Regions from separate parts of the Streptomyces sp. NBC_00775 genome, predicted to be linked through region 2. Evidence: riboswitches for the same ligand, from Rfam matches in the RefSeq annotation. Region 2 holds a riboswitch; the other holds the start of a gene.
What was found. A riboswitch is a leader RNA that binds a small molecule or an ion and turns the genes downstream of it on or off. The one in region 2 is predicted to bind ZMP and ZTP.

Region 1: linked by a shared signal. The riboswitch ahead of OIC96_RS03060 (bifunctional 5,10-methylenetetrahydrofolate dehydrogenase/5,10-methenyltetrahydrofolate cyclohydrolase) and the one ahead of OIC96_RS18130 (glycine hydroxymethyltransferase) in region 2 are both predicted to bind ZMP and ZTP.

What each region holds. Positions count from the first base shown of each region.
Region 1 covers NZ_CP108938.1:624,412-639,199, forward strand. The annotation lists gene OIC96_RS02985 (hypothetical protein) at 1-505, shown strand, start outside; gene OIC96_RS02990 (SDR family oxidoreductase) at 508-1,422, opposite strand; gene OIC96_RS02995 (MBL fold metallo-hydrolase) at 1,536-2,165, opposite strand; gene OIC96_RS03000 (S-(hydroxymethyl)mycothiol dehydrogenase) at 2,165-3,250, opposite strand; partial or broken gene OIC96_RS03005 (MBL fold metallo-hydrolase) at 3,444-4,788, shown strand; partial or broken gene OIC96_RS03010 (rhodanese-like domain-containing protein) at 4,863-5,141, shown strand; gene OIC96_RS03015 (sulfite exporter TauE/SafE family protein) at 5,138-5,884, shown strand; gene OIC96_RS03020 (metal-sensitive transcriptional regulator) at 5,906-6,193, opposite strand; gene OIC96_RS03025 (rhodanese-like domain-containing protein) at 6,274-6,840, shown strand; gene OIC96_RS03030 (ABC transporter ATP-binding protein) at 6,987-8,741, shown strand; gene OIC96_RS03035 (hypothetical protein) at 8,928-9,155, shown strand; gene OIC96_RS03040 (hypothetical protein) at 9,225-9,518, opposite strand; gene OIC96_RS03045 (nuclear transport factor 2 family protein) at 9,690-10,055, shown strand; gene OIC96_RS03050 (MarR family winged helix-turn-helix transcriptional regulator) at 10,080-10,652, opposite strand; gene OIC96_RS03055 (hypothetical protein) at 10,711-11,580, shown strand; ZMP/ZTP riboswitch at 11,586-11,672, shown strand; gene OIC96_RS03060 (bifunctional 5,10-methylenetetrahydrofolate dehydrogenase/5,10-methenyltetrahydrofolate cyclohydrolase) at 11,695-12,543, shown strand; gene OIC96_RS03065 (CU044_5270 family protein) at 12,554-13,333, opposite strand; gene OIC96_RS03070 (class I SAM-dependent methyltransferase) at 13,447-14,226, opposite strand; gene OIC96_RS03075 (polyprenyl synthetase family protein) at 14,308-14,788, opposite strand, start outside.
Region 2 covers NZ_CP108938.1:4,079,712-4,094,499, forward strand. The annotation lists gene OIC96_RS18080 (decaprenyl-phosphate phosphoribosyltransferase) at 1-899, opposite strand, end outside; gene OIC96_RS18085 (phosphatase PAP2 family protein) at 892-1,380, opposite strand; gene OIC96_RS18090 (FAD-binding oxidoreductase) at 1,613-2,962, shown strand; gene OIC96_RS18095 (decaprenylphospho-beta-D-erythro-pentofuranosid-2-ulose 2-reductase) at 3,021-3,776, shown strand; gene OIC96_RS18100 (2'-5' RNA ligase family protein) at 3,872-4,453, opposite strand; gene trpS (tryptophan--tRNA ligase) at 4,685-5,698, opposite strand; gene OIC96_RS18110 (RNA polymerase sigma factor) at 5,799-6,422, shown strand; gene OIC96_RS18115 (hypothetical protein) at 6,415-7,308, shown strand; gene OIC96_RS18120 (hypothetical protein) at 7,448-8,179, shown strand; gene OIC96_RS18125 (hypothetical protein) at 8,265-8,957, shown strand; gene OIC96_RS18130 (glycine hydroxymethyltransferase) at 9,065-10,513, opposite strand; ZMP/ZTP riboswitch at 10,555-10,642, opposite strand; gene rocD (ornithine--oxo-acid transaminase) at 10,724-11,980, shown strand; gene OIC96_RS18140 (glutathionylspermidine synthase family protein) at 12,000-13,187, opposite strand; gene OIC96_RS18145 (hypothetical protein) at 13,267-13,611, opposite strand; gene OIC96_RS18150 (DMT family transporter) at 13,794-14,618, shown strand; gene pdxR (MocR-like pyridoxine biosynthesis transcription factor PdxR) at 14,785-14,788, opposite strand, start outside.

The sequences.
Region 1 (14,788 bases), 3.5 Mb from region 2:
CGGCGTGGTCATCGGTGCCCTCGGCTCGTATCTGGCGATCGTGCGGGGCGAGCAGGTGCGGTTCCGTCGCGAACAGGCGACCCGCTGGGAGGAGCGCAGACTCGCGGTGTACTCCGACTACGCGAGGTCCCTCAAGAAGGCCATCACCCTGACGTACCGCGTCGCCGCCCACCTCGGGAACGACCCTCACCCGCACCCGTTGTCCCCCGAGGAGGCCGCCCCTCTCCTGGCGGAGGCCACCGTCGGCCGGGACCCGGCCGGCGAGGCGCTGTTGCTGCTGGGCACGCAGGAGGTGGTGGACAAGGCGCGGCTCTGGGTCCTCTCGGTCATCGACATGGAACGGTTCCTGAGCGATCGCGTCCACGATCCGGGGGCATGGCAGGTCCTGCTGGACCGCCAGCGGGCCGGGCGCGAGGAGTATTACGCGGCGGTCCGCCGTGATCTGGCGCTCCCGCCCGGCCACTCGGCGCGCTGGGAGGTCCCGCCGCCCCAGGTACGCGCCTGACCTCAGCGGTAGCCCATGGTGTCCGCCGGCTTGCCCGCGTCCTGGACCTCGACCAGGTAGCGCCAGGCGTCCGGGCGGCTGCCGTCGCGGTCGGTGAAGCCGTACACCTGGGCGAGCCGGCCGCTGGAGAGCGACTCCCCGTTCCAGCGCGCGACGTCCGGGTCGGCGGCGAGGACGGCGACGGCGCGGCCCACGTAGTACGGGGTCTCGGAGATGGCGAAGTGCGGGACGCGCTCCAGGGCATCGCGCCAGTTCGCCTCGGTCACGCCGAAGTTGTCGAGCATCATCTCGGAGCGCAGCCAGCCGGGGGTGAGCGCCACCGCGGTGGCTCCGCGCGGGCCCAGCTCCTGCCCGAGGGCGAACGCCATGCGCAGGACTGACGACTTGGCCAGGTCGTAGAAGAACGAGACGCGGTAGGTGTTCCGGTTGTACTCGGCGGTGCCGTCGGTCATCTCGACGACCAGGCCGCCCGGTTGGCGCAGCAGCAGGGGCAGCGCGTGGTGGCTGGTGATCGCGTGCGTCTCGACGGCGAGGCGGAGCAGCCGCAGGCCGTGGTCGAGGTCGTGCTCCCAGAGCGGAGTGTCCCACTCGAAGAGTTTTTCGCCGCCCCAGATGTCATTGACGAGGATGTCGAGGCGGCCCTGTTCGTCCGCGATGCGTGCGACCAGGGCCTCGACCTCGGACGGGACGAGGTGGTCGGTGGGGACCGCGATGCCCCGGCCTCCCGCCGCCGTGACGAGGTCCGCCGTGTCCTCGACGGTCTCCGGGCGGTCGTACTCCGAACGCCGCTCGCGTGTGCTGCGCCCGGTGACGTAGACGGTGGCACCGGCCGCACCGAGCTCCACGGCGATACCGCGACCTGCTCCGCGGGTCGCGCCCGCGACCAACGCGACCTTGCCCTCCAACGGCTCTGACATGTCCGGCCTCCGTGCTCGTAGCGCTCACGGGCTGCCTCCGCCCATGTGTCCCTACGAGCGTGCCCTGGAAGCCGGACACCTTCTGTCAGGATTCTGACCGCCGTTCCCTCGTGTCAGTGACCGCGCGCGATCCACTCCTCCAGATGCGGGGCCTCGGCGCCGATCGTGGTCGAATCCCCGTGTCCCGTCCGGACGACCGTGTCCGCCGGGAGGCCGAGCAGCCGCTCGCGGATCGACTCGACGATCGTCGGGAAGTGGGAGAAGGAGCGTCCGGTGGCTCCCGGGCCGCCCTTGAAGAGCGTGTCGCCGGTGAAGACGGTGCCCAGGCCGGGGTCGTACAGACACACCGCGCCCGGCGCGTGGCCGGGGGTGTGCAGGACGGTCAGGTCGGCGCCGGCCGCCTCGATGACCTGGCCGTCCTGGAGCCAGGTGTCGGGGAGGCGGTCGGGGTGGGTCTGCTTCCACAGCGGCAGGTCGTCGGGGTGCAGCCAGATCTTGGCGCCGGTGCGCTCGGCGAGGGCGGGCGCGGCGTCGATGTGGTCGTTGTGGGCGTGGGTGCACACGATGGCCCGCAGCCGCCGGTCCCCCACCGCCTCGGCGATGGCGTCGGCGTCGTGGGCGGCGTCGATGACGATCGCCTCGTGGTCGTCGCCGACGATCCAGACGTTGTTGTCCACCTCCCAGGTGCCGCCGTCGAGCGAGAACGTGCCCGAGGTGACGAGGTGTTCGATGCGCGCCGTCATCACAGCACCACCACCGAACGCAGCACGTCGCCGTGGTGCATCCGCTCGAAGGCCGGCTCCACCTCGTCCAGGGCGATCGTCTCGCTCACGAACGCGCCCAGGTCGAGACGTCCCTGGAGATGCAGGTCGATCAGCATCGGGAAGTCCCGGGAGGGCAGGCAGTCGCCGTACCAGGACGACTTGAGGGCGCCGCCGCGTCCGAAGACGTCGATCAGCGGCAGTTCGAGCTTCATGTCCGGAGTGGGTACGCCGACGAGCACGACCGTGCCGGCCAGGTCACGGGCGTAGAAGGCCTGCTGGTAGGTCTCCGGGCGGCCGACGGCCTCGATGACGACATCGGCGCCGAAGCCGCCGGTCAGCTCGCGGATGGCCTCGACCGGGTCGGTCTCGCGGGAGTTGACGGTGTGGGTCGCGCCGAGCTTCTCCGCGGTCGTGAGCTTCCGGTCGTCGATGTCCACGGCGATGATCTTCGCCGCGCCCGCGAGCCGGGAACCGGCGATCGCCGCGTCGCCGACGCCTCCGCAGCCGATGACCGTGACCGTGTCGCCGCGGCCGACGTTCCCGGTGTTGATGGCGGCTCCGATGCCGGCCATGACTCCGCAGCCGAGCAGTCCGGCCACCGCCGGGGAGACGGCCGGGTCGACCTTGGTGCACTGTCCGGCGGCGACGAGGGTCTTCTCGGCGAAGGCGCCGATGCCGAGGGCCGGGGACAGCTCCGTGCCGTCGGTAAGCGTCATCTTCTGCTTGGCGTTGTGCGTGTTGAAGCAGTACCAGGGACGACCGCGCAGACACGCCCGGCACTGTCCGCACACCGCACGCCAGTTGAGGATGACGAAGTCGCCGGGCGCGACGTCCGTGACACCGTCGCCGACCGACTCCACGATCCCGGCCGCCTCGTGGCCGAGCAGGAACGGGAAGTCGTCGTTGATGCCGCCCTGCTTGTAGTGCAGGTCGGTGTGGCAGACCCCGCACGCCTGGATCTGCACCACGGCCTCTCCCGGCCCGGGGTCCGGCACGACGATGGTCTCGACACGCACCGGCTCGTTCTTGCCCGGTGCGATCACGCCCCGTACTTCCTGCGCCATGTGAGTAAGCCCTTCCATGGGTCGACGTTCCGTCAACCGACCCTACGGGGTGACCGACCGGTAGAAGGCCAGGTGGCCGCGCCTCGCTGTGTGCCCCACTCCACGAAAATATACCCCCGGGGGTACCTCTGCTACCGTGGATATATACCCCCGGGGGTAATTTCCCGGGGTCCACGAGGAGAGGAGTGCTGCCGTGTTCTTCGTCGACACCATCGAGGTGCCGGGCCTGGGAAACCGCAGCTATCTGGCGGGCGGCCCGGCGGGCGCCGTGGCGGTCGATCCGCCGAGGGACGTCGACCGGGTGGTCGCGGCCGCGGCCCGGCGGGGCGTGCGGATCACGCACGTCGTGGAGACGCACCTCCACAACGACTACGTGAGCGGCGGCCTGGAGCTGGCCCGGCTCACCGGGGCGCTCTACCTGGTGCCGGGCGACGCACGGGTCACCTTCGAGCGGGTGCCGGTGGCCGACGGGGACCGTGTGGAGGTCGACGCCGGACTGACCCTGCGCGCACTGGCCACGCCCGGACACACGCCGCACCACACCTCGTACGTCCTGGAGGAGGCCGGCCTCGCGGTGGCGGCGTTCACCGGCGGTTCCCTGCTCATCGGCACGGTCGGGCGGCCCGACCTGGTCGAGCCGCGGCTGACCGGGGAGCTGGCCCGCGCACAGCACGCCTCCGCGCACCGGCTCGCCGCCGAGTTGCCGGACGACACCGCGGTGCTGCCCACCCACGGATTCGGCAGCTTCTGTTCCGCCGGGCATGCCTCGGGTGACTCGACGACCATCGGGCAGGAGCGCGGCAGCAACGAAGCGCTGGTCAAGGACGTCGACACCTTCGTCGCCGAACTGCTCGCCGGGCTCGACGACGTGCCCGCGTACTACGCGCACATGGGCCCCGCCAACGCCGAGGGCCCCGCCCCCGTCGACCTCACCCCGCCCGCGCTCGCGGACGCCGAGGAGATCGCCGCCCGGCTGGCCGCCGGTGAGTGGGTGGTGGATCTGCGCAACCGGGTCGCGTTCGCGGCGGGCCACGTCACCGGGTCCGTCAACTTCGAGGCGGACGGCTCGCTCGCCACCTATCTGGCCTGGCTGCTGCCGTGGGGCAAGCCGGTCACCCTGCTCGCCGAGTCACCGCGCCAACTCGCCGACGCCCAGCGGGAGCTCGTACGCGTCGGCGTCGACCGTCCCGCCGCGGCCGCCGTCGGTTCGCCCGGCGGCTGGGTGCGCGAAGGCGAACGGCCGCGCTCCTTCCCGCGCGCCACCTTCGCGGACCTCGCCGGGGCACACTCCGGCGAGATGGTGATCCTGGACGTCCGGCGCGATTCCGAGCGCGCCGAGGGCCACATCGCGGGTTCGGTGCACCTCCCCGTCCACCAGCTGCGCGACCGGCTCGGCGAGATACCCGCCGGAACCGTCTGGGTGCACTGCGCCGGAGGCATGCGGGCAGCCATCGCCGCCTCGCTCCTCGACGCGGCCGGCCGGGATGTCGTGGCCGTGGACGACGCCTTCACCGCCGCGGGCGAGGCCGGTCTGCCCATGGCGCGGATCACTCCGGCCGAGGCCCGGGATCGCACGGGCCCCGGCACCGATGCCGTGCTGCTGGACGTCCGCGAGCCGGACGAGTGGGCGGACGGGCACGCGCCGGGTTCCGTGAACGCCCCGTTGTCCGCGCTGGCCGCCGGCGCCGCGCTGCCTCCGGCCGCCCAGGACCGTCCCCTCGTCGCCGTGTGCCGCTCCGGGAAGCGCTCCCGGGAGGCCGCCGTGCTGCTCGCGGCCCGTGGCTTCGACGTGGTGGACGTCATCGGGGGAATGCGGGCCTGGGCTCAGGCGGGCCTGTCCACGGTGACCGCGCCGGGCCAAGGGAACGAACACGGCGGACCGGCCGCGTGAGTGTCCTGATCCTCGCTCTCCTCGCCGGTGGCGTGATCGGGCTGGCGCTCGGCGCGCTGGGCGGCGGCGGCAGCGTACTGGCCGTACCCGCCCTGATCTATCTGCTCGGTTTCAGCCCCGCCGCGGCCACCACCGCGAGCCTGGTCATCGTCACGGTCACGTCCGCGACCGCGCTGACCGCGCACGCCCGGGAAGGCGCCGTGCGCTGGCGCGGCGGCGCACTGTTCGCGGCGGCGGGACTGGTGCCCGCGGCCCTGGGCGGAGCCGTCGCCGGACATCTGCCGTCCGGTCTGCTGACCGCCGCCTTCGCGGTGGTCGCCGCCCTCGCGGCGGTGCGGATGCTGCGGCCTTCGGCCGCCGTGCCCGATGCGGCGCCACCGCGTCCCGGACTGATCGCCGGAACGGGCGCGGGGCTCGGCGCGGTGACCGGTGTGCTGGGGGTGGGCGGCGGCTTCCTCGCCGTACCGGCCCTGGTCGGTGTGGTGGGTCTGCGGATGCGGGCCGCCGTCGGCACGAGTCTGCTGGTCATCACCGTGAACTCGCTGGCGGCGCTGGCTGCCCGCGCCGGGACGGCCGAGAGCCTCGACTGGTCGGTCGTCGCACCGTTCGCGGGCGCCGCGATCCTCGGCGCGTGGGACGGCAGGCGGCTGGCGGCCAAGGTGTCCGGTGGCATGCTTCAGCGGATCTTCGCCTGCGTCCTGCTGGCGGTGGCGCTGTTCATGCTGGTCGACGCCGTCGTATGACGACGGCACGCCAGTGAGCCGTCACGCCAGTGACAGGAACAGCTTCTCCAGCCGGGCGCGCATCACGTCCTTGTCCTCGCCGTTCTTCATGCCGCCCTCGACGTCGGTCAGGCACTGCTGCAGACCGGTGGCGATGATCGCGAAGCCGGCCCGGTCCAGCGCTCGGGAGGCGGCGGCGAGCTGGGTGATGACTTCCTCGCAGTCGCGCCCCTCCTCGATCATCTTGATCACTCCGGTGATCTGCCCCTGCGCCCGGCGCAGCCGGTTCAGCACGGACTTCAGCTCGGCAGCCGCGAGATCCAGTTCCACGAACACTCCTCTACCTATACCCCTAGGGGTATGATACTCCGCCCTTCGGGGCACCCTCGAAGATCAAGGATGACACCGACATGAAGACCCCCCTCTCCCTCGACGCCGACCAGGCCCGCACGCGCCTGCCCGAGCTGACCGTCCTGGACGTCCGCACGCCCGGCGAGTACGCCTCCGGGCACCTGCCCGGCGCCCTCAACATCCCCCTGGACCAACTGCACCGGGCGTTGCCCGCCCTCAAGGAGGCCACGACCGACCTGCTCGTCGTGTGCGCGTCCGGCGCCCGTTCCGACAGCGCCCGCAAGACGCTCGCCGAGCACGGCGTGACGGCCGCCACCCTCGTCGGCGGCACCAGCGCCTGGGCCGAGCGCGGCCATGAGCTGCATCACCCTGCGGCCGGTACGCGCACCACCTGGTCCATGGAGCGCCAGGTCCGCTTCACCGCGGGAAGTGTCGTCCTGGCCGGGCTGGGTCTCGGACTGCTGCACCCTGCCTGGCAGTTGCTCTCGGCGGGGATAGCGGGCGGCCTGGTCTTCTCGGCGGTCACCAACACCTGCGGCATGGCGGCGATACTCGCCAAGCTCCCGCACAACCGCCCCCGGCCGGCCGATCTCGACGCGACGCTGGCCGCGCTCGCCGGGCGCTGACACCAGCCGCCGGGTGACGGCGAGCCCCCGCTCGCCCTCTCGACGGCCCCGGACTGGCCCACCCTGCGCGGAAGTTGAGCGGTTCTCGGTCCGCGCCCGCGCCGACGTAGCCTGAATGCTCCGCACCGAGGCCCGCAAGGAGCACCGTGAGCATCACCGCCGCCGAGCCCGAGGTGCCCGCGTGGCGCCTGCTGCTCGAGTACGTTCGACCGCATCGATGGGCCCTGCTCGCGGGCGCGTTGCTGGCGCTCGCGACCGGGGCCACCGGTCTGGTGCTGCCGCTGGTGGCGCGCGGGCTCATCGACGATCTGTCGCACGACCGGCCCATCGGGCGGGCGCTGCTCGGCATGGCGGCACTGGTGGTCACCAACGCGGCGGTGGGGGCGCTGGGTTCGTATGTGCTGCGGCGCACCGCCGAGTCGGTGGTGCTCGGCGCGCGGCGCGCCCTGTCGTCGTATCTGCTGCGGCTGCGGATACCGGCCGTGGACCGCAGCGAGCCGGGCGACCTGATGGCCCGGATCACCTCCGACACGACGCTGCTGCGCGAGGTCACCACCGATTCCCTGGTGGGCCTCGGGACGGGCGGTCTCACGCTCGTGGCGACGGTGGTGATGATGGGCCTGGTCGACGTGGTGCTGCTCGGCGTCACCCTGGGCGTGATCCTGTGCGCGGGGACGGTGCTCGGGGTGATCGTGCCGCGCATCAACCGGGCGAGCAAGCAGGCCCAGGACGCGGTCGGTGTGATGGGTGCCTCGCTGGAGCGGATCCTGGGCGCGCTGCGCACGGTCAAGGCGTCCGGTGCCGAGCACCGCGAGGAGGCGACCATCCACGCGGCGGCCGAGGAGTCGTGGCGGCAGAGCGTGCGGGCCGCCAAGTGGTCGGCGGCCGCGGGCAACACGGCCGGTCTGGCGATGCAGATCGCCTTCATCACGGTGCTGGCGGTGGGCGGCGCCCGGGTCGCGACCGGCTCCATCGACGTGGGCACGCTGGTCGCCTTCCTCCTCTACGTGTTCTATCTGATGTCGCCGATCCAGCAGGTGGTCGGCGCGATCACGCAGTACCAGACCGGTGCCGCCGCGCTGGCCCGGATCCAGGAGGCACTGCGGCTGCCCGCCGAACCGGCCGCCCGGCCCGCGCCGTTGCCCACTCCGGGCGCGGAACCCGCGGCGCTCGCCTTCGACGACGTCCGCTTCCGGTACGCCGACGATCTGCCGTACGTCCACCACGGTGTGACCTTCGCCGTGCCGGCCCGCGGCATGACCGCGTTCGTCGGCCCTTCCGGCGCGGGCAAGACCACCGTCTTCTCGCTCATCGAGCGGTTCTACGACCCGGAGGTGGGCGTCGTCACGGTCGACGGCCGTGATCTGGCGCAGTGGGATCTGCCCCAACTCCGTTCCGCCATCGGCTATGTGGAGCAGGACGCCCCCGTCCTTTCGGGCTCGCTGCGCGACAATCTGCTGCTCGGGAATCCAGAGGCCGACGAGGCCGACCTCACGCGCGTCCTGAAGACAACCCGTCTCGACGGCCTGATCGCCCGGCTCCCGCGCGGCCTGGACACCCTGGTCGGCCACCGCGGCACCAAGCTCTCCGGCGGCGAACGCCAGCGCGTCGCCATCGCCCGTGCCCTGCTGCGCCGCCCCCGGCTGCTGCTCCTCGACGAGGCCACCTCGCAGCTCGACGCCGTCAACGAGGCCGCGCTGCGCGACACAGTCGCCGATGTCGCCCGTACGACCACGGTCCTCGTCGTCGCGCACCGGCTGTCCACCGTCACCATGGCCGACCGCATCGTCGTCATGGACGCCGGGCGCGTCCGCGCCGTGGGCACCCACCGCGAGCTCGTCGCCGCTGATCCGCTCTACGCCGAACTGGCGGCCACGCAGTTCCTCGCCACCGCCGGGTAGCCGCCTCGTTCGGCATGCTCATCGGCGCCCTGACCACCGGGAACGGCCTGGTCCGCCCCACCCCAGGTCGCCGCTCCGGCCGCGGGCGCAGCGGGCCGTCTCGCCGCCGTAGGGGCGCTCTTCCGTCCCGAGTCCCGCTGGGCCACTCCCCTGCTCTGGCCGGCCTCCTTCTCGGGGCTGCCGCTCGTGTACGGCGTCAGCACCTGGCTGCCGGGCGCGCTGCTGCTCAAGGCACATCTCCCGTTGGGCGTGACGTACGCCGTGGTCGCGATCACGGGAGTCCGGCTCTTCAGTGCGCAGGTCATGGTCTACGCCACCGCCGACACCGTCTACCGCGAGAGTGAGCGCGCGGCCGGGCTCGGCCTGGTCACCGGGGTCGGCCGCACCGGCGCCGTCGTCACGGCCGACGCCTGAGCGACGGCGAGCCCCGGCAGAACGTCATTGTTCTGCCGGGGCTCGCCCTGCCGCCCGTGTGCTGCCGCGCTACTCGATACCGGGAAGCAGCCCGGTGACGGGCGCGGCCAGGTCGGTCACCTGCTGCAGCTGGTTCAGGTCGTTCAGCCGGCTGAGTCCGCGGAGCTGGCGGGAGGGCAGCGGGATGTCGGCCTGGTGTTCCGCGGGAATGTCACTCAGCGCCAGCGAGTCGAGCTCGGCGATCGGGCTGAGCTTCCCCGCGTTCTGGGCCTCGGCGCCCGCCGCGCTCGCCAGCGGCGCGGCAAGGCCTGTGACACCGATGGCGAGACCAACGGCGGCGACCATACGTCGTGTTGAGATCATGCTTTCTGCAACGGCCCCGGGCCCCCGGCGGACACGGCCCTCCCCCGTCGCTCACCCGTCAGGCGCATCGGGCCGTTGCGCTTGCCGACCGCCCCACAGCGGAGGAGCCTCGAAGGAGAGGCCCTTCGCGGCCCACTCCTCGCTGGGCCGCGGCCTTCCAAGGAGGTCACTATGGGCACTGCGGCATTTCCCACCTTCGACACCGAAGCGCTACGCCAGGGCATCGAAGGACAGAGTGCGACAGCTCTGCTGTCGCTGTACGCGGACGACGCGGAACTACGTGTCATCGACCGCAACACCCAGCCCAGCCACCCGATGGTCAAACACGGTCGCAGCGAGATCGGCGACATGCTCAACGACGTCTACAGCCGCGACATGACGCACAAGCTGGAGCAGTGCGTCATCCAGGGCGACCACGTCGCCTACACCGAGTCCTGCGAGTACCCGGACGGCGTGCGGGTACTGGCCAGCTCGATGATGGCGCTGCGCGACGGCAAGATCGTCGAGCAGACGCTTGTGCAGGCATGGGACGAGTAGGAAGGAACTGGCCGAGGGTCCAGATCAGGTCCCGTCTGACCTGGACCTTTTCGGCGAGTACGGCGATGGGCCGGTCGCGTACGCACCGGACTCGGCGGATAGGACCAGTTTCCGCAGCAGGTCTGCGAGCGTCCGCTTCTCTGCTGGGCTCAGTACTGCGAGCAGCGCGTTCTCACCCTTGTCCTCGGACACCACATGCTGCTCGAACGCATCGAATCCGGCGTCGGTGAGCCGTACCCGTACGCGCCGACGGTCGCTCCTCTCATGCGTGCGGCTGAGCAGGCCCGCATCCTCCAGCGGTGCGAGCCGCGCCGACAGGGCGCCCCGGGTCAGCCCCAGCATGTCGGCGAGCTGTGACGGGCTGGCCTCGTAGGGCGGGCCGAGCCTGCGCAGCATCAGCAGCACCTTGAACTGCCAGTGCTGGAGGCCGTCCGAGTCCAGGGTGTCCCGGCGGGCCTGCGCCGCGTGCCGGGCCAGGATGGCGAGCCGGGCGATGATCGCCTCCTTGACCGGGTCCATCCAGTCGAGCTCCTTCGACCAGAGCGCGACGTGCCGGTCGACCGAGTCCGCGGTCGCCGCGTCGGACGGTTCTGTCATGCGGGCCCCCCACATAGTTTTCTTGTGGATAGTTTTTCGAATTACTACTTTCCTCGCCATGACGAACACCGCAAGCACGATTCGTACAGCCGTATCGCTGGACGAACTCCTCGCCGCTGTACGTGAGTTGAGGATCAGCGGTCGCTGGGAACGCGCGACGAACCTACTGGACGCCACCGATGCGACCGATCCGCAGGCGCGCGCCCGACTGGCCGTGGCCGCCGCCGAAGTCGCGCTGGAGAGCGACTGGTTCGGCGGGACCGGCCTGGCGCGGGCTCGGCTCGGCGCCGCGGAGAAGGCCTTCGGGGAAGCGCGCCTGGACGGCCGTTGGGACCTGGACTTCCTGTGGCTGCGCCACGACTACTCCGGTCTGCTGCGCGCCGACGGCACGTTCCGCGCCGGCCCCGACGGCAAGGACCCGGAGGCCCTCGCCGCGCTGCGCCATCTCGCCGGGCTCCTGCGCGACCAGGCCCCGGACGCGGTGCGCCGCGGCTGGGCCGAGATGTATCTGGGCCTGATCGCGGACAACCTGTTCGCCGAGCGGGCCAGCGCGCCCGCCCACTACGAGGCCGCCCTGCGCGCGGGCGAGTCGGGGGACGACCTGCTGTCCCGCGAGGCACTGCGCCACCTCGGCGATCACGACCACGACCACGGCGACCACGCACGGGCGCTGGAACGCTGGAACCGGGCGACCACGCTCGGCGCCCGGGCCGGAACCGTCCCCGGCACCCTCTCGATGCAGATGCTCCTGGCGGTCCTCGCCCGCGACACCGGCGACGAGGCCGGAGCCGTCGCACTGGCCCGGGAGATCGCCCGCTGGGCGGGAGCCGTCGGAGCCGTGACCACCGAGGCGCAGGCCAACGGTTTCCTGGCGGGAGAAGACCCGACGGCACCGCCCGCCGCCCAGGCCGTTCATCCTACGAGCTAGGCTGATCGGCGGGCCGTGACTGGCGCTGAGGTGGAGTACCACCGGGGAGCGGCCTGACGAACGGGTCTTTGCCGCGCGCCTGGGCGATGGTGTCAGCAACGCTCAGGAGAACCCATGTCCCAGGCCCAGCTCATGGACGGCGCCGGTCTCGCGCGCCGCATCGTCGAGGAGACCGCCAAGCGCGCGGCCGGCCTCAAGGACCGTACGGGCATGGCGCCCTGTCTGGCGACGGTACTGGTCGGCGAGGATCCCGCCTCGGTGACGTACGTCCGGATGAAGCAGAACCGCTGCCGCAAGGCCGGTATCGAGTCGCGGCACGTCGCACTGCCCGCCGGCACCACGACGGCCGAGCTGGTCGACACGCTCACCGCCCTGTCCGCCGATCCGACCGTGCACGGCATCCTGCTCCAGCACCCCGTCGGGCCGCACATCGACGAACGCGCGGCGTTCGAGGCCATCGCGCCGGAGAAGGACGTCGACGGTGTGACGCTGAGCTCGTACTCCGCGATGAGCTTCGGCCTGCCCGGCTTCGTGTCCTGCACGCCCGGCGGCATCATGCGGCTCCTCGACGAGTACGACGTCGACCCGGCCGGCAAGCGGGCCGTCGTCGTGGGGCGCAGCGCCATCCTCGGCAAGCCGGTCGGCATGCTGCTGCTCGGGCGCGACGCGACGGTGACGTACTGCCATTCGCGTACGGCGGATCTGTCGTCGGTGGTGCGCGAGGCGGACATCGTGGTGGCCGCCGTGGGACGGCCCCGGCTGATCCGCGGGGAGGACATCAAGCCGGGAGCCGTCGTGATCGACGCGGGCTACAACGAGGGGAACGTCGGCGACGTCGACTTCGACACCGCCGTCACCCGGGCCGGGCTGATCACGCCCGTGCCGGGTGGCGTCGGCCCGATGACGATCGCGGTCCTGCTGGAGCAGACCGTGACCGGAGCCGAACGCCAGGCAGGCGTCTGACCGTCGCGGCTCAGCGCATCCACGCCTTGTACGACATCACGTCCCCCGCCTTGACGCCCCACTCGGGATCGGCCTCGGTGACGGTGTCCTCCAGGCCGAGGACGGCACCGGTCGCCGGGTCCAGGATCAGCATCCGGCGGCCGGAGCGGGCTGTGTCTTCGTACACGTACGCCTGCCCGGGGCGGCCCAGCCGGTCGGTGACCGCTCCGGCCGGGCGCAGCCCCTTCGCGTCGGCGAGGATGCGCGCGAGTGCGGCGTCCTCACGGCTGCCGAGCGTCCAGTGGTCCAGCAACTCGGCGACGGCGTCGAGGAGTTGGGGGGTGTCCAGCTCCTCGGTGGTGTCGATCCCTTCGAGGTAGGCGCGCAGCCGCTCGGCGTCGTGCGGCGGTCGTGCCTGGGGCGGGGCGTCGCTCCAACTCGGCGGGTACGTCTGCCTGCTGAGGACATGGCCGTCCTCGACGGTGCGCGGGACGGGGTCGGCGTCGGTGATGACCGGCCTGCCGGGGTGGCGTGGATCGGTCGCGACGACGAGTTCCGTGTGGCTGCCGTCGGCCTTCCAGCGCACGACGCGTTCCTCGGGAAGCGTGAGCGGCGGCCGGGCCTGGGGACCTGAGGTCATGCTCAGGCTCCAGGCCTGGAAGTGGGTCCCCTGGCGCAGCCTGAGCGCGCTGTCGGATGCCGCCGCGCGGTCGGCGAGGCGGTCCAGGGGTACGGGGGTGGAGCCGGCCTCGACGACCAGCGGGCGCGGGGCGGCCACGGCGGGGGTGGCGGCACTGCGGGCGGACGGCATGTTCGGGCCGCTTGCGTCCGACCCGACCATCTCCCGCCTCGTCGACACGCTCGCCGCGGCAGGTCCCCGCGCGCTCGCGGCCGTGCGTCAGGCGCCGGTGTCGACGTGATGCCTCACAGCCGCCGGACGCGCAGCACGCCGGTCAGCATCGGGAGAGTGAACTCGCCGCGGGCGGTCTCCGGTCTACTCGCGAGGAAGGCGCGGATCCGTCCCAGCGTGGCCTCTTGTTCCTGTTCCGGCATGACCAGAACCCCCGCGCGCGTCGCGATGGTCGCGACGAGAGAGTCGGCGGTGCGGCGCTGCCCGTGCGGGAACTCGGCCTGTTCCGGCGAGCCGAACCGGGCCGCCACGCCAGTCTTGGGAAGGTGCATGTCGGCCGTCTCAGCACGCCAGCTGGTGGGCGTGTCACGCGGGCCGATGGCCGCGCTCCCGCTGACCCGCGCCAGCCCGGCAACCCAGTCGACCTGGTCGTCCATGACGTTCCACAGGCCGGCCAGGATGCCGCCGGGTGCGAGGACCCTGGCGATCTCGGGTCCCGCGACGGCCATGTCGAACCAGTGCATGGCGTTGCCGGCCAGCACGGCATCGACGGACGCGTCCGGCAGCGGTATCGCCTCGGCGCTGCCCGGCAGGGCGCGGACAGCCGGCAGCGAGCGGCGCAGCTCGGTCAGCATCTCCGGGTCGGGCTCGACCGCAATGACTTCGCCGCCCAGCGCGACCAGCGTGGCGGTCAGCTTGCCGGTTCCGGCGCCGAGGTCGAGCACCCGCGGGCCCGGCGCGGGCTCAAGCGCCCAGCGCACCGCGGTCTGCGCGTAGTCCGGACGGTGCTCGGCGTAGGCGACCGCCGCCGCGCCGAACGACGAGGCGTGAAGCAGCCGTTCATCCTGGTCCATGCGGTGACGCTATCGGTGGTGCCGGCGGTCGGCCACCCCGTCTCACCACCTCGGCGACGGCCACCCGACAGCGCTACGACGCTAAAGGAGCATGCGGGCGGACTGGTCCACGAGGTGCCGCAGCACACGCACATAGGCTTCGTCGCCGCCCAGTTCGTCCAGGATGCGGTGAGCTTCGGCGCGGAACTCGTCGATGTCCTTCTCGTACCGGCCAAGAACGGCGGGCGCGAGAAGGACGTCGGTGAGTTCCGCTCGGGATCGCGCGGAATTCCGCGCGGCGGCGTGCAGCCCCAGGACACGCTCCGTGGACTCGGGGGATGTCTCCTCAAGGGCGCACGCGAGCAAATACGTGACGGTGCCGTTCAGGAGGTCTTCGTTGCGGCCGGACAGGATGTCTTCCTGATCGTTGGATATCTGCCACAGGATGCCGAAGACATTGCCGAACTCGCGCCAGAGCTCCGCTCTCCCCTGCTCCACACCCGCCAGTTCGGCGGCCATTGCCGTGATCATGCTGAAGGGTGCGCCGGATTTTCCTCTGTACGCCGTGATCACCGAGTCGCGC
Region 2 (14,788 bases):
CCGATGAGCGCGAGCGCGCGGTCGCGCAGGACCACGTCCTCGGGCTCGCCCGCGGTGCCCCGGTCGGCGAAGACGGCGTAGCGCAGGATGGCCAGGATGAAGGCGACCATCGACAACTGCCGCCAGGGCAGCACGCCGGTGCTGGGCACGCCGCCCTCCTCCAGGGCCCACAGGCAGTAGCCGAGGACGGAGACCCCGGCGGCCAGCTGCCAGACGAAGCGCAGATAGCCGGTGGTGTATTCGGTGAGCAACGCGCGCGTGGCGCCCGCTTTCCCGGCCATCTGCACGGCCTCGGAGTAACGCTTCGCCGAGACCATGAACAGCGCCCCGAAGCCGGTGGTGATCAGGAACCAGCGCGAGAGCGGGATGCCGAGGGCGAGACCGCCGATCATCGCGCGCATCAGGAACCCGGTCGTGACGACGACGAGGTCGACGACCAGGACGTGCTTCAGGCTGATGCAGTACGCCAGTTGCATGCCGATGTACGCGGTGAGCAGCGCGGCGACGGCCGGCGAGCAGAACCAGGCGGCGGCGGTGGGCGCGAGGAGCGCGAGGGCGCCCCCGACGGCGTACGCGACCGGGACGGGCACCTGGCCGGCGGCGACCGGGCGGTGGCGCTTGACCGGATGGGCGCGGTCGGCGGCGGCGTCCCGGGCGTCGTTGATCAGGTACACGGCGGAGGCGCAGGCCGTGAACAGCGCGAAAACGAGTGCCAGTTGGGTGAGCGCGTTCCGGGCGAAGAGCTGGCCCGCGGCGGCGGGAGCGGCCACGACCAGCACGTTCTTCACCCACTGGCGAGGGCGCGCGGTCCTGACCAGGCCACGGACCAGGCCGGTGAGGCTCACCGCGGGCGCGGGAGCGGCCGGTGTGCGCTCCAGGAGTGCCGTGCGCTCAGTCATGGCCGACCCCGATCCAGCGGGCGCCCAGGCGGGCCGTGAGGGCGCCCAGGGCGGCGCCCGCGGCGACGTCCGAGGGGTAGTGGACGCCGACGACCATCCGCGAGACGCACATCGCTGCGGCGAGCGGGGGGACGACGTGCACGCCGAGCGCGCCGTACGCGACCGCGGCGGCCGCCGCCGAGGTGGCGTGCGAGCTCGGGAAGGAGTGCCGTCCGGCCGTGCGCACCAGCGGCACCACGTGCGCGGGGCGCGGACGGCGCACGATCCGTTTCACCGCCATGCTCGCGAGATGCGCGGTGGTGGTGAGCGCCGTCGCGCGCAACCACGCGCCGCGCCGGTCACGGTCGACGGCCGCCCCGGCGAGCCCCGCCGCGACCCACAGTGCGCCGTGCTCCCCGCTCCAGGACAGGGCGCGTGCGACAGCCGCGACGCGCGGATCCATGCCCCACTCGTGGAGGGCCGACAGCAGTCGGCGATCCATGTCCTCAAGTTGGCGGTCCATGCCATCAAGTCGGTGACCGACGTCGTCAAGCCGTCGGTCCATGCCGTCATGGTCGTCAATGTCGTCCATGTGATCTCACTCTTCTAGGGAGTGGTCGCAGAATTACGGCAATCTATGACGACATCCCATTAATCACCCATTTCGGTGAGGACCCGTGAGGGCCGGTTAGATTGCGACGTTATGCACCCTTACCGGCGCTACGGTCACGGTCATGCCTGCCGACGCCGTCTCCGTCACCGGTTGGGGCCGCACCGCCCCGACCACCGCCCGTCTGGTCCGCCCGCGCACTTACGAGGAGGCGGTGGCCGCCGTCCGGGAGTGCGGGACACGTGGAGGCATCCCCCGGGGGCTCGGGCGGGCCTACGGGGACGCCGCGCAGAACGCGGGCGGGGCCGTGCTCGACATGACGGGCCTCGACCGGATCCACGCGATCGACGCGGACGGCGGAACCGTGCTGTGCGACGCGGGCGTCTCACTGCACCGGCTGATGGAAGTGCTGCTGCCGCTGGGCTGGTTCGTGCCGGTCACCCCCGGGACCCGCTATGTGACCGTCGGCGGCGCGATCGGCGCTGACATCCACGGCAAGAACCACCATGTGTCGGGCTCGTTCGCCCGGCACGTCCTCTCCTTCGAGCTGCTGACGGCGGACGGCGGGATCCGCACGGTGGGCCGCGGCACGCCCCTGTTCGACGCCACGGCGGGCGGCATGGGCCTGACCGGCGTGATCCTCACGGCGACCGTCCGGCTACAGCCCGTCGAGACCTCCCTGATGTCCGTCGACACGGAACGCGCGGCGGACCTGGACGACTTGATGGCCCGCCTCACCGCCACGGACCACCACTACCGGTACTCGGTCGCCTGGATCGACCTGCTCGCGCGCGGGGCGTCGATGGGGCGCTCGGTGCTGACCCGCGGAGAGCACGCCTCTTTGGACGCGCTGCCGCCACGCGCGCGTAGACACCCCTTGGTGTTCCGCCCCGCGCAGTTCCCGTCCGCGCCCGCCTTCGTGCCGGAGGGGCTCCTCGGGCGGACGACCGTGGGCCTCTTCAATGAGCTCTGGTACCGCAAGGCACCACGCGCGCGTGCCGGTGAACTGCAGAAGATCTCCACCTTCTTCCACCCCCTCGACGGGGTGCCGCACTGGAACCGGATCTACGGGCGGGGCGGCTTCGTCCAGTACCAGTTCGTCGTCGGCTACGGGCAGGAGGAGTCGCTCAGGCGGATCGTCGGGAAGATCTCGCAGCACCGCTGCCCGTCCTTCCTCGCCGTCCTGAAGCGCTTCGGAGAGGGCGATCCGGGCTGGCTGTCCTTCCCGATGCCCGGCTGGACCCTCGCCCTGGACATCCCCGCGAACCTGCCGGGCCTCGGCACCTTCCTCGACGAGCTGGACGCGGAGGTGGCGGGGGCCGACGGCCGGGTGTACCTCGCCAAGGACGCGCGGCTGCGGCCCGAGCTGCTGGCCGAGATGTATCCGCGGCTCGGCGAATTCCGTTCCCTGCGGCGGGAGTTGGACCCCCGGGGAGTCTTCACCTCGGACCTGTCCCGCCGCCTCGGTCTGTAGTCGGCTCCAGGAGCTGCGTGAAGTCGGCTCCAGGAGCCCTTATGAAGGAGGAGCTGTCATGAAGGACGCCTTCGGTATCCCCCAGTCCCTGCTGATCCTCGGCGGCACGTCCGAGATCGCGCTGGCCACCGCGCGCCGCCTGATCGTCCGGCGCACCCGCACGGTGTGGCTCGCGGGACGCCCGTCGCCCGCCCTGGAGCGTGCCGCCGAGCAGTTGCGCGAGATGGGCGCGGACGCCCGTACCGTCCCCTTCGACGCCCTCGACTCCGAGTCCCACGAGACCGTGCTCGGCAAGGTCTTCGCCGAGGGCGACATCGACATGGTGCTGCTGGCGTTCGGGGTGCTCGGCAACCAGGCGCAGGACGAGAAGGAGCCCCTGAAGGCCGTACGGGTCGCGCAGACCAACTACACGGGCGCGGTGTCCGCCGGCCTGGTGTGCGCGCGGGCGCTCCAGACACAGGGCCATGGCTCCCTGGTGGTGCTCTCCTCGGTCGCCGGCGAGCGGGCCCGCCGCTCCAACTTCATCTACGGCTCCAGCAAGGCGGGCCTGGACGCCTTCGCACAGGGCCTCGGCGACGCGCTGCACGGCACCGGCGTGCACGTGATGGTCGTACGCCCCGGATTCGTCCGTACGAAGATGACGGCGGGCCTGCCGCAGGCACCGCTGGCCACCACCCCGGAGGCGGTCGCGACGGCCGTGGAGACGGGGCTGCGCCGCCGGTCGGAAACGGTGTGGGCGCCGGGGTCGCTGCGGCTGGTGATGTCGGCGCTGCGGCACGTACCGCGACCGGTGTTCCGCCGGCTGCCGATCTGACGTACCGCGGACGGGGTCGTACGGAAGGATCGAGTCGGCGGTCGTACGAACAGTCGCGTGGACGGTCGTACGCACAGACCGCGCAGACGGTCGTCCTAGCGAGCCGGCAGTGTGGTGTCCCGCTCGGGCGCGCCCGCCTGTGGGGGCACCACGGCGCCGCCGAAGGCGAACTCGAGAAGCTTGCGCCAGACCCCGTCCGCGCCCTGCTCGTAGAGCGCGAATCCGGTGCAGGGCCACTCGGCCTCGTACGCGGACAGCTCCTCGTAGGCGCGGTCCATCGCCTCGTCGTCGATGCCGTGCGCCACCGTGACGTGCGGGTGATACGGGAAGTGCAGCTCGCGCGCGACGGGCCCGGACGCGTCCCGGACCTGTTTCTGCAGCCAGGTGCAGGCCTCGGCGCCCTCGACGACCTGGACGAACACGACGGGCGACAGCGGGCGGAAGGTGCCCGTGCCGGACAGCCGCATCGGGAAGGGGCGCCCGGTGGCCGCGACCTCGACGAGATGCGCCTCGATCGCGGGCAGCGCCGAGTCGTCGACCTCCGTCGGCGGCAGCAGGGTGACGTGCGTGGGGATGCCGGAAGCCGCGGGGTCGCCGAAGCCCGCGCGCCGCTCCTGGAGCAGGCTGCCGTGAGGCTCCGGGACCGCGATCGACACGCCGATCGTTACGGTCCCCACGTCGTCTCCTGTCGTTGATCGATGGTCCGGTGGTCCGGTGTTGTCCGCGCGGGCAGGGGTGGCTGCCCGGTCTGTTCGGCTTTCGACTGTACGGCGGTGCGGCCCGTTGTCGGCTGCCGTACGAGTGTCGCGCTCGTCTCGTACTGAATGCCGAACGGGCTGTGGTAGGGGCTGCCGTACCGCTGCCGTACGACAGCGTGTCGGCTGTCAGTACGGCAGTGGTCTCGGCGGTCAGTGCTTGGCGGGCAGGAAGCCGACCTTGTCGTAGGTCTGGGAGAGCGTCTCCGCGGCGACGGCACGCGCCTTCTCGGCGCCCTTGGCCAGGATCGAGTCGAGCGTCTCCGGGTCGTCCAGATACTGCTGGGTGCGCTCCCGGAACGGCGTCACGAAGTCGACCATGACCTCGGCGAGGTCCGTCTTGAGCGCACCGTAGCCCTTGCCGGTGTACTTCTGCTCCAGTTCCGGGATACCGGTTCCGGTGAGGGTCGAGTAGATGGTCAGCAGGTTGCTGATACCCGGTTTCTCCGCCGTGTCATACCTGATGACGGTGTCCGTGTCGGTGACCGCGCTCTTGACCTTCTTGGCGGTCGTCTTCGGATCGTCGAGCAGGTTGATGAGGCCCTTCGGAGTCGACGCCGACTTGCTCATCTTGATCGACGGGTCCTGGAGATCGAAGATCTTCGCCGTCTCCTTGAGGATGTACGGCTTCGGGACCGTGAACGTCTGGCCGTAGCGGCCGTTGAAGCGCTCGGCGAGATCGCGCGTCAGCTCGACGTGCTGACGCTGGTCCTCGCCGACCGGGACCTCGTGGGCCTGGTACAGCAGGATGTCCGCGACCTGCAGGATCGGGTACGTGAAGAGGCCGACGGAGGCGCGGTCGGAGCCGTGCCTGGCGGACTTGTCCTTGAACTGGGTCATGCGGCTCGCCTCGCCGAAGCCGGTGAGGCAGTTCATGACCCAGGCGAGCTGGGCGTGCTCGGGAACGTGGCTCTGCACGAACAGCGTGCAGCGCTCCGGGTCGAGACCGGCGGCGAGCAGCTGCGCGGTGGCGAGCCGGGTGTTGGCGCGCAGGTCCGCGGGGTCCTGCGGAAGGGTGATCGCATGCAGGTCGACGACCATGTAGAACGCGTCGTGGGACTCCTGCAGAGCCACCCACTGGCGGACGGCGCCGAGGTAGTTGCCGAGGTGGAACGAGCCTGCTGTGGGCTGGATTCCGGAGAGCACGCGGGGACGATCAGAGGCCATGCTCACCATTCTCTCAGGTGTGGGTGCCCGGTCCAGAACTGGTCGGAAAGAGATGTGACAGAGGTGGGAACCGATCGGCCTCGGGCGGTGTAGCAAGAGTGTGAGGACGCGGGAGGGGGGCCGCATCGTCGTCGACGAGGCCGTGGTGATCGCACGCGTACGCGCCGGTGAGCCGGAGGCGTACGCGGAGCTGGTCCGTGCTCATACGGGCATCGCGATCAGGGCGGCCAGGGCGCTCGGGGCAGGTGCGGACGCGGAGGACGTGGTGCAGCAGGCCTTCATCAAGGCGTACTGCTCGCTGGGGCGCTTTCGGGACGGCGCGGCGTTCAAGCCGTGGCTGCTCTCGATCGTCGCCAATGAGACGAGGAACACAGTGCGGACGGCGGTGCGCCAGCGGACGCTGGCCGGCCGGGAGGCCGCGTTCGCCGAGGCGGAGCCGCTGATACCGGAATCGGCGGACCCGGCGGTCGCGGCGCTGGAGATAGAGCGCCGCGCGGCACTGCTGGCCGCCCTGGAGCAGTTGAGCGAGGAGCACCGCCTCGTCGTCATGTACCGCTATCTCCTGGAGATGGACGAACCGGAGACGGCCCAGGCCCTGGGCTGGCCACGCGGCACGGTGAAATCCCGCCTCAACCGCGCCCTGCGCAAGCTGGGCCGCCTGCTGCCGGGCTTCGAGCCCGGGGAGCATCAGGAATCCCGGGAAGGAGGTGATGAACATGAGTGAGTCGTACGAGGGCGGGGGCACCGGGGACGCGGAGGGCACGGAGGGCGCGGAGCCTTCCGGTGACCGGGGCCGGCGTGCTCGTGAGGGCGTCTCCCGGCTGCCGGAGGAGTTGCGGGCGCTCGGACGGTCGCTGGACCGGGCCGGGGCGGCCGGGAGCGAGTCCATGGTCGAGCGGGTGCTGGAGCAGATACTCGCCGAGCGGCTCCCCGCCCCGGTGCCCGAGCCGCCGGGACCCGGCGAGCGGCTCCGGTCGGTGCGCCGCTGGGCGCGGCTGCGCTGGCGCGCGCTGACCGCGGGCCTGTGCGGTGTGCTGACGGTCCTCGTGCTCACGCCTCCGGTGCGCGCCGCGGTCGTCGACTGGTTCGGCTTCGGCGGGGTCGAGGTGAGGTACGACCCGTCGGCGGTGCCCTCGTCCGGAGCCCGGGTGCCCGGGTGCGGCCCTTCGCTGACACTGGCGCAGGCCGGGCGGCGGGCCGGGTTCGCGCCTCTCGTGCCCGACGCCCTCGGGGTGCCGGACGCGGTGACGGTGACGCGCGAGCCGAAGGGGCGGCTCCTGATGAGTCTGTGCTGGCGCGGGCATGGGCACACGGTCCGGCTGGACGAGTATCCGGCGAGCCTCGACGTCAGCTTCTCCAAGACGGTGCGGGAACCGCCGGAATGGGTGCCGCTGGGGGAAGCCGAGGACTACGGCAACCAGGCGCTCTGGTTTCCGAAGCCGCATCTGCTGAGCTTCTGGCTCATCGACGCGCACGGCGACCGCTTCACCCGCTCCGAGCGGACCGCGGGGCCCACGCTGCTGTGGATGCACGGGGGTGACGTGACCCTCCGCCTTGAGGGGGTGGCGTCGAAGGCGCGGGCGGTGGAGATAGCGAAGTCGCTGAAGTAGCAGGGACTTCGGTCGCCGAAGCAGCGGGAATTTTGGTCGGTGCGGAATGGGAACCCCGGCGGGTCGAGCGGTGTACCAGAAGTGACACACGGCGTGCGGGCGGACCGCACGTGGATCGACCGGCCGGCTGGAGGTTCGGATGCACAGGCTTCGTGAACTGCTCGCGGGGATGGGGGCGTTGGCGGTGGCCTTCGCGGTGGTGCTGCTGGGCGCACCGTCCGCGATGGCCGGCGGCCCGACGAGTGTGCTGGTGGTCTCGCCGGAGAGCGCGGAGAGCACGGCGTTGTACTACTCGGACGAGGAGTACGGAAAGTTGATGCTCCTGCTGGGCGATCCGGGCTCGGGTACACGCGAGGAGCCACCGGGGCTGGGCTTGGGCAGCGGCCGGCAGATCAATGTCACGTGGCTGATCCACGACGTGTCGCCTTGGCGCGTCGACCGCGTCTACCCGGACACACCGGGGAGCAAGGAGGTCTGGATACACACGACGACCCAGGTGCCGCAGTCGATGAACGGCTACTGGCACAGGGCCGGGCAACCGGCCCAGGTGCGGGCCCTGTTCAAGAAGCTCGGCGTGATGGGCAAGTCGTCGGGTAAGGGTCCCGGGGCCATTTATCCGGCGCCCTGGCAGACCACGGAGGACACCTCCACCGTGCCTGCGCCCACGCCCACACCGGCCGAGCGGCTCCGCACCACGGCCGCGGCGGCGACCGATGACGGCACCGACTGGTGGTGGGCGATACCGGGGGCGGCGGCCGGAGCCGTGCTGGCCCTGTTGCTGCGGCCCCTGGTCGCCGGGGTGCCGGGGGCTCGGCTTCTGGGCCGGCGCGAGGGCGAGGCGGAGCCTCGGCAGGAGTTGCGGGACGTATGACGGGACGCAGAGGGACAGAGGACCAGAGCGACGCGGGGATGCAGCGACACAGGGATGTGGGGACACGGACGCGGGAGGGGGACGGATGGGGATCCGGGTCAGACAGGTGGAGGTTCGGCTGGCAGTGCTTGCCGTGGTGGTGCTGACCGCGCTCGGCGCGTCTCGCGCGCAGGCGTCGGAGCAGGACGCTCGGCGTGACATGCCGGATCTGGCCCTGGTCGTGGCCGGTGACTCGGGGCGGACGGTCGCCCTGCACTCCGGCGGAGAGGACTTCGTGCGGCTCTGGCGATTGCTGGCACCCATGTACACGGGGACGGAGAGCGTGCCCACGGCCTGGGAGGCGGGCCGCTTCCCGAAGGTTCGGGCCACGGTGATCTGGGGGCTGACCGGTGTCGGAGGCTGGCCGCAGACCAGCAGACCGCCCGGCGGCGATGTCGCCATCGAGCGCCAGGACCAGGTGTTCCTCGCGGCGGACGGCACGCCGTGGGTGCGGTCGGATCCTTCGCCCGACGTGGAGGACGACGACATCCGCTGGCATCGCGCGCCGCGCTCGGTGTTCGACGAGTTGGCGCGGCGCGGGGATCTGTTCGGCTCCGCGAGCGACTCGGGGACGGCCGGGGAGCAGGGTCTGACGGACGGAGCGGGGTGGGCGATGTCCGGGCTCGCCATGGGCCTGGTGATCGGCGCCGGCGGCACTCTTCTGATACGCCGCGCGGCGGCCCGGCATGAGACTGCCGGACCGCCGCGGGAACCACGACAGGAGCTGATCGACCTGTAGGGAGCCGAGAAGCCGAGCGCCTGGGAGCCCGAGGATCCAAGAGCCTCGGGACACCCCAAGGCACCTCAGGACCCGAGGGTCTGGTGAGCGGTCCCTGGTGGGGTGCGTCAGCCGAGGTCGATCTCCGGGTAGAGCGGGAAGCCGGTGAGCAGGTCGGTGGCGCGGTGGGCGATCTCGTCCGAGATCTTCGGGTCCAGGACGTGCTGGGCCTTGGACGGGCTGCCCTTGGCGGTCCTGCCGGGCTCGGCGGCGGTGAGGACGCGGTCGATCAGGCCGGCGATCTCGTCCATCTCGGTCGTGCCCAGACCACGGGTGGTCAGCGCGGGCGTGCCGATGCGGATGCCGGAGGTGTACCAGGCGCCGTTGGGGTCGGCGGGGATGGCGTTGCGGTTGGTGACGATGCCCGAGTCGAGCAGGGCGGACTCGGCCTGTCGGCCGGTGAGGCCGTAGGAGGAGGCGACGTCGATCAGGTTGAGGTGGTTGTCGGTGCCGCCGGTGACCAGGGTGGCGCCGCGGCGCATCAGGCCCTCGGCGAGGGCGCGGGAGTTGTCGACGACGGCCTGGGCGTAGTCGCGGAACTCGGGACGGCGGGCCTCGGCGAGCGCGACGGCCTTGGCGGCCATGACATGCGGGAGGGGGCCACCGAGGACCATCGGGCAGCCGCGGTCGACCTGCTCGGCGAGGGTCTCGTCGCACAGCACCATGCCGCCGCGCGGGCCGCGGAGCGACTTGTGCGTGGTGGTGGTGACGATCTGGGCGTGCGGGACCGGGTCGAAGTCGCCGGTGAGGACCTTGCCGGCGACGAGACCGGCGAAGTGGGCCATGTCGACCATGAGGGTCGCGCCGACCTCGTCGGCGATCTCCCGCATGATGCGGAAGTTCACCAGGCGGGGGTAGGCGGAGTAGCCGGCGACGATGATCAGCGGCTTGAAATCACGGGCGGAGGTGCGCAGGGCCTCGTAGTCGATGAGGCCGGTGGTGGGATCGGTGCCGTAGGAGCGCTGGTCGAACATCTTGCCGGAGATGTTCGGGCGGAAGCCGTGGGTGAGGTGGCCGCCGGCGTCCAGGGACATGCCGAGCATGCGCTGGTTGCCGAGGTCGCGGCGGAGCTGGGCCCAGTCGGCCTCGGTGAGGTCGTTGACATTGCGGACGCCGGCTCGCTCCAGGGCGGGGGCCTCGACGCGCTGGGCGAGGACGGCCCAGAAGGCGACCAGGTTGGCGTCGATGCCGGAGTGCGGCTGGGCGTAGGCGTGCTCGGCGCCGAAGAGTTCGCGGGCGTGCTCGGCGGCGAGGGCCTCGACGGTGTCGACGTTGCGACAGCCGGCGTAGAAGCGGCGGCCGACGGTGCCCTCGGCGTACTTGTCGCTGAACCAGTTGCCCATGGCCAGGAGGGTCGCCGGGGAGGCGTAGTTCTCGGACGCGATCAGCTTGAGCATGTCGCGCTGGTCGGCGAGTTCCTGGCCGATGGCGTCGGCGACGCGGGGCTCCACGGCCCGGATCACGTCGAGGGCGTTGCGGAAGGCGGTGGACTCGGTGGAGAGGGGCTGCTCGGGCATGTCGGCCTCCGGACGGCGTGGCGTTCAGCAATCACGATTCACGGTTCGGCCCAGGCGCACGGCACACATTCATCCAGGCCGCTCCCCGATGGTCGGTCCCATCCCAGCGCGCCAGTCACGGCCCGCCGATCAGCCTACCGGGCGCGTCGGATCGCCGGGCTCCCCAGTCCACCATGCGAGCGACGATAGGAAATGAGCCACAAGCCATCCATGACCGACAAGCCACCTGATGCCGTATGGAAGGGGGATCCCGTGACCGCCAGGGAGACGACGGAGGCGTTCATCGCCTCGGCCGAGGCGCACAGCGCGCACAACTACCACCCGCTGCCGGTCGTCGTGGCGACGGCGGACGGGGCCTGGATGACGGATGTCGAGGGGCGCCGTTTCCTCGACCTGCTGGCCGGATACTCGGCGCTGAATTTCGGACACGGCAACCGGCGGCTGATCGATGCGGCGAAAGCGCAGCTGGAGCGGGTGACGCTGACGTCGCGGGCGTTCCATCACGACCGGTTCGCGGACTTCTGCCGGGAGCTGGCGTCGCTGTGCGGCAAGGACATGGTGCTGCCGATGAACACGGGCGCGGAGGCGGTGGAGACCGCGGTGAAGACGGCCCGGAAGTGGGGGTACCGGGTCAAGGGAGTCCCGGACGGGAGAGCGAGGATCGTCGTGGCGAGCGACAACTTCCACGGCCGCACGACGACGATCATCAGCTTCTCCACGGACCCGGAGGCGCGGGCGGACTTCGGGCCGTACACGCCGGGCTTCGACATCGTGCCGTACGGGGATCTCGCGGCGCTGCGGGAGGCGGTCACCGAGGAGACGGTCGCCGTGTTGTTGGAGCCGATCCAGGGCGAGGCGGGGGTGCTGGTGCCGCCGCCCGGATATCTGGCGGGGGTGCGGGAGCTGACCCGCGAGCGGAACGTCCTGTTCATCGCCGACGAGATCCAGTCGGGGCTCGGCAGGACGGGGAAGACCTTCGCGTGTGAGCACGAAGGGGTCGTGCCGGATGTGTATGTGCTGGGCAAGGCGCTGGGAGGAGGGGTCGTACCCGTGTCGGCGGTGGTGGCCGACCGGGACGTGCTCGGGGTGTTCCGGCCCGGGGAGCACGGGTCGACGTTCGGGGGGAATCCGCTGGCCTGTGCGGTGGCGCTGGAGGTGATCGCGATGCTGCGGTCGGGCGAGTACCAGCGGCGGGCCGCGGAGCTCGGTGAGCATCTGCACCACGAGCTGGGTCTGCTGGCAAGCACGGGCCATGTCACGGAGGTGCGTGGGCGCGGGCTGTGGGCGGGCGTCGACATCGCTCCGGCGTACGGCTCGGGCCGGGAGATCTCCGAGAAGCTGATGGACCGGGGCGTCCTCGTCAAGGACACCCACGGTGTCACGATCCGGATCGCTCCGCCCCTGGTCATCAGCAAGGAGGACCTGGACTGGGGGCTGGCCCAACTCCGCGGCGTACTGGGGGCGTAGGGAATGCCGAACCCGGTGGCTAGAGGATCACGTGCGGCAGGAAGCGGGCGTACTCGTCGGTGATCAGGCCGGAGGACTCGCGGATGCCGAGGCCCGCCGACTCGTCCTCGACGACCCAGGCGCCGAGGACGACACGGTTGCCGTCGAAGGAGGGAAGGGGCGCCAGTTCCTGGTAGCAGCAGGGCTCTTCGACGGGTGCGGCAGAGGCGGCGCCCGGCTCGTGGACGGTCACCCCGGCGCCCTCGCGGCCGAGGAGTGGCTTGGAGACGTATCCCTTGGTGGAGGCCAGTTCGCGTGGGCCGTCGAGGTAGGCCGGGAGGAGGTTCGGGTGGTCCGGGTAGAGCTCCCAGAGGATGGCGAGGAGGGCCTTGTTGGAGAGGAGCATCTTCCAGGCGGGCTCGATCCACAGGGTGCTGCCCGTGCCGCCGCCGTTGTCGAGGGTGTCCAGGACGTGGTCGGCGAAGCGGTCGGTGGTGAGCCACTCCCAGGGGTAGAGCTTGAAGCAGCTGCGGATGAAGCGGAGTTGGTTGTCGACGAAGCGGCCGGAGAGGGGGTCCCAGCCGATCTCCTCCATCGAGATCCAGTCGGTGTCGAGGCCGGCCTGTTCGGCGGTCTCCTTGAGATAGGCGACCGTCATCAGGTCCTCGCCGAGTTCGTCGGCGGCGGAGTGCGCGAAGTAGAGGGGGCTGCCGGGTGGCAGGAGGGCGGCCTGCTTCTTCCAGGTGGCGACGAGGCGTTCGTGGAGGGAGTTCCACTGGTCGGCGCCCGGGAAGCGGTCCTCCATCCAGAACCACTGGGGCGACGCGGCCTCGACCAGCGATGTGGGGGTGTCGGCGTTGTACTCAAGGAGTTTCGCGGGGCCCGTGCCGTCGTAGCGGAGATCGAAACGGCCGTAGACGGAGGGGAGTTCGGCACGGCGATGCCAGGCCTCGGCGACGAGTTCCGCGACGCGCGGGTCGGTGATGCCGAGGTCGGCGAAGCGGTGCGCGGTGACGATGTGCTCGGCCGCCGCCAGGCACATGCGGTGCAGTTCCTCGACGACCTCCTCCAGCGCCTCCACCTCGGGAAGCGAGAAGACGTAGTACGCGCTCTCGTCCCAGTAGGGGCGCAGGGAGTCGTCGGGGTAGCGGGTGAGCGGGTAGATGAGGCCCTGTTCCTCGACGGTCTGCTGCCAGCCGGGGCGGGGGGTGATGGTGCGGCGTTCCATGGCGTACGGGTCCGATCGCGTCCTGGGCTTACGGGTCCGGTGGCGTCCTGGGGTTACAGGGTCCGGGGGCGTCGTGGGGTCAGCCGCCCGAGCTGCCCTTGCCGCTGCCGAAGCCGCCGCGGTCGACGCTCTTGTGGGTGCCGCCGGAGCTGCCGGATCCCTTGCTGGGCTTGGTGAAGGAGCCGCCGTCGACCCAGCCGCTCTTCTTCTTGCCGCCGTAGTACCAGGCGCCGTTGACCGACGTCTTGGCGGACTTGCAGTTCTTGTCGGCGACGGTCTTGTAGCCCTTGGTGAGGTTGTAGCTGTCGCGGTCGACGCAGCGCTTGTCGGCGTCCGAGGAGCAGGCGGTCAGCGCCGCCGCGAGGAGTCCCATGCCGCCGAGGACGACCGTGCCCGAGCGCAGCTGCCGTCGAGTGTCCGCCATGTCCGTTCCCCCGTTGATCAGTTCAGTTCAGTTGAGATCGGTGTTGAGATCGATCCAGCGCGGTTCAGCTCATGTCAGTTCATTTGCTTACCGCAGGCGATCACATTAGAGATCGCTTTCCGCAGGTGCGCAGTGGCCCCCCGCGATACACCGTCCCCTACAGTCACTTCGTGCTCTTTGGAATGATGTGCGCCCTTGGTGCGTCGGTCTGTTTCGGTACGGCGACGGTGTTGCAGGCGATGGCCGCGCGCGCGGCGGCCGACAGCGGGACGGGCGGCGACGCGGCGCTGCTGCTGCGGGCACTGCGGCAGTGGCGGTATCTGGCGGGGCTCGCACTCGACGGGGTCGGGTTTCTGCTGCAGATCGCCGCGCTGCGGTCCATTCCGATCTACGCGGTCGGGGCGGCGCTCGCCGCCAGCCTCGCGGTGACCGCGGTGGTTGCCTCGCGGCTGCTGAAGGTGCGGCTGAGCCGGGTCGAGTGGGGTGCGGTGGGGGTGGTGTGCGCCGGGCTCGGGATGCTGGGGCTGGCATCCGGCACGGAAGGGGAACAGGCGGGGTCCACGGAGTTGAAGTACGCGATGTTGGCGACCGCGGTCGCCGTGCTGCTGCTGAGCCTCGTGGGTGGGCGGTTGCCCGAGCGGGGGCGGCCGCTTGCGCTGGGGCTGGGGGCCGGGTTCGGGTTCGGGGTGGTCGAGGTGTCGGTGCGGCTCATTGACGACCTTGATCCGGGGGCGTTGCTGGGCAATCCGGCGACGTATGCGCTGCTGATCGGTGGTGGGGCGGCGTTCTTGCTGCTTACCTCGGCGTTGCAGCGGGGGTCGGTGACGACGGCTACCGCCGGGTTGGTCATCGGGGAGACCATTGGGCCTGCGGTGGTGGGGGTGGTGTGGCTGGGGGACCGTACGCGGGAGGGGCTGGAGTGGCTGGCGGTTCTTGGGTTTGTGGTGGCTGTGGTGGGGGCGTTGGCGTTGGCGCGGTTCGGGGAGGCGCCGGGTGAGGGGACGTGAGGTTTCCTTCGCCCCCGCCGCCCCTACCCGTCCCATCCCTGGGGGCTGCGCCCCCAGACCCCCGCTGAAAAGATTGCGCAGTTCCCCGCGCCCCTAAAAGGGGCGCGGGGAACTGCGCAATCTTTTAGGCGCGCCCCCACGGCGGGGGCGAAAGACGCTCGCGGGGTCAA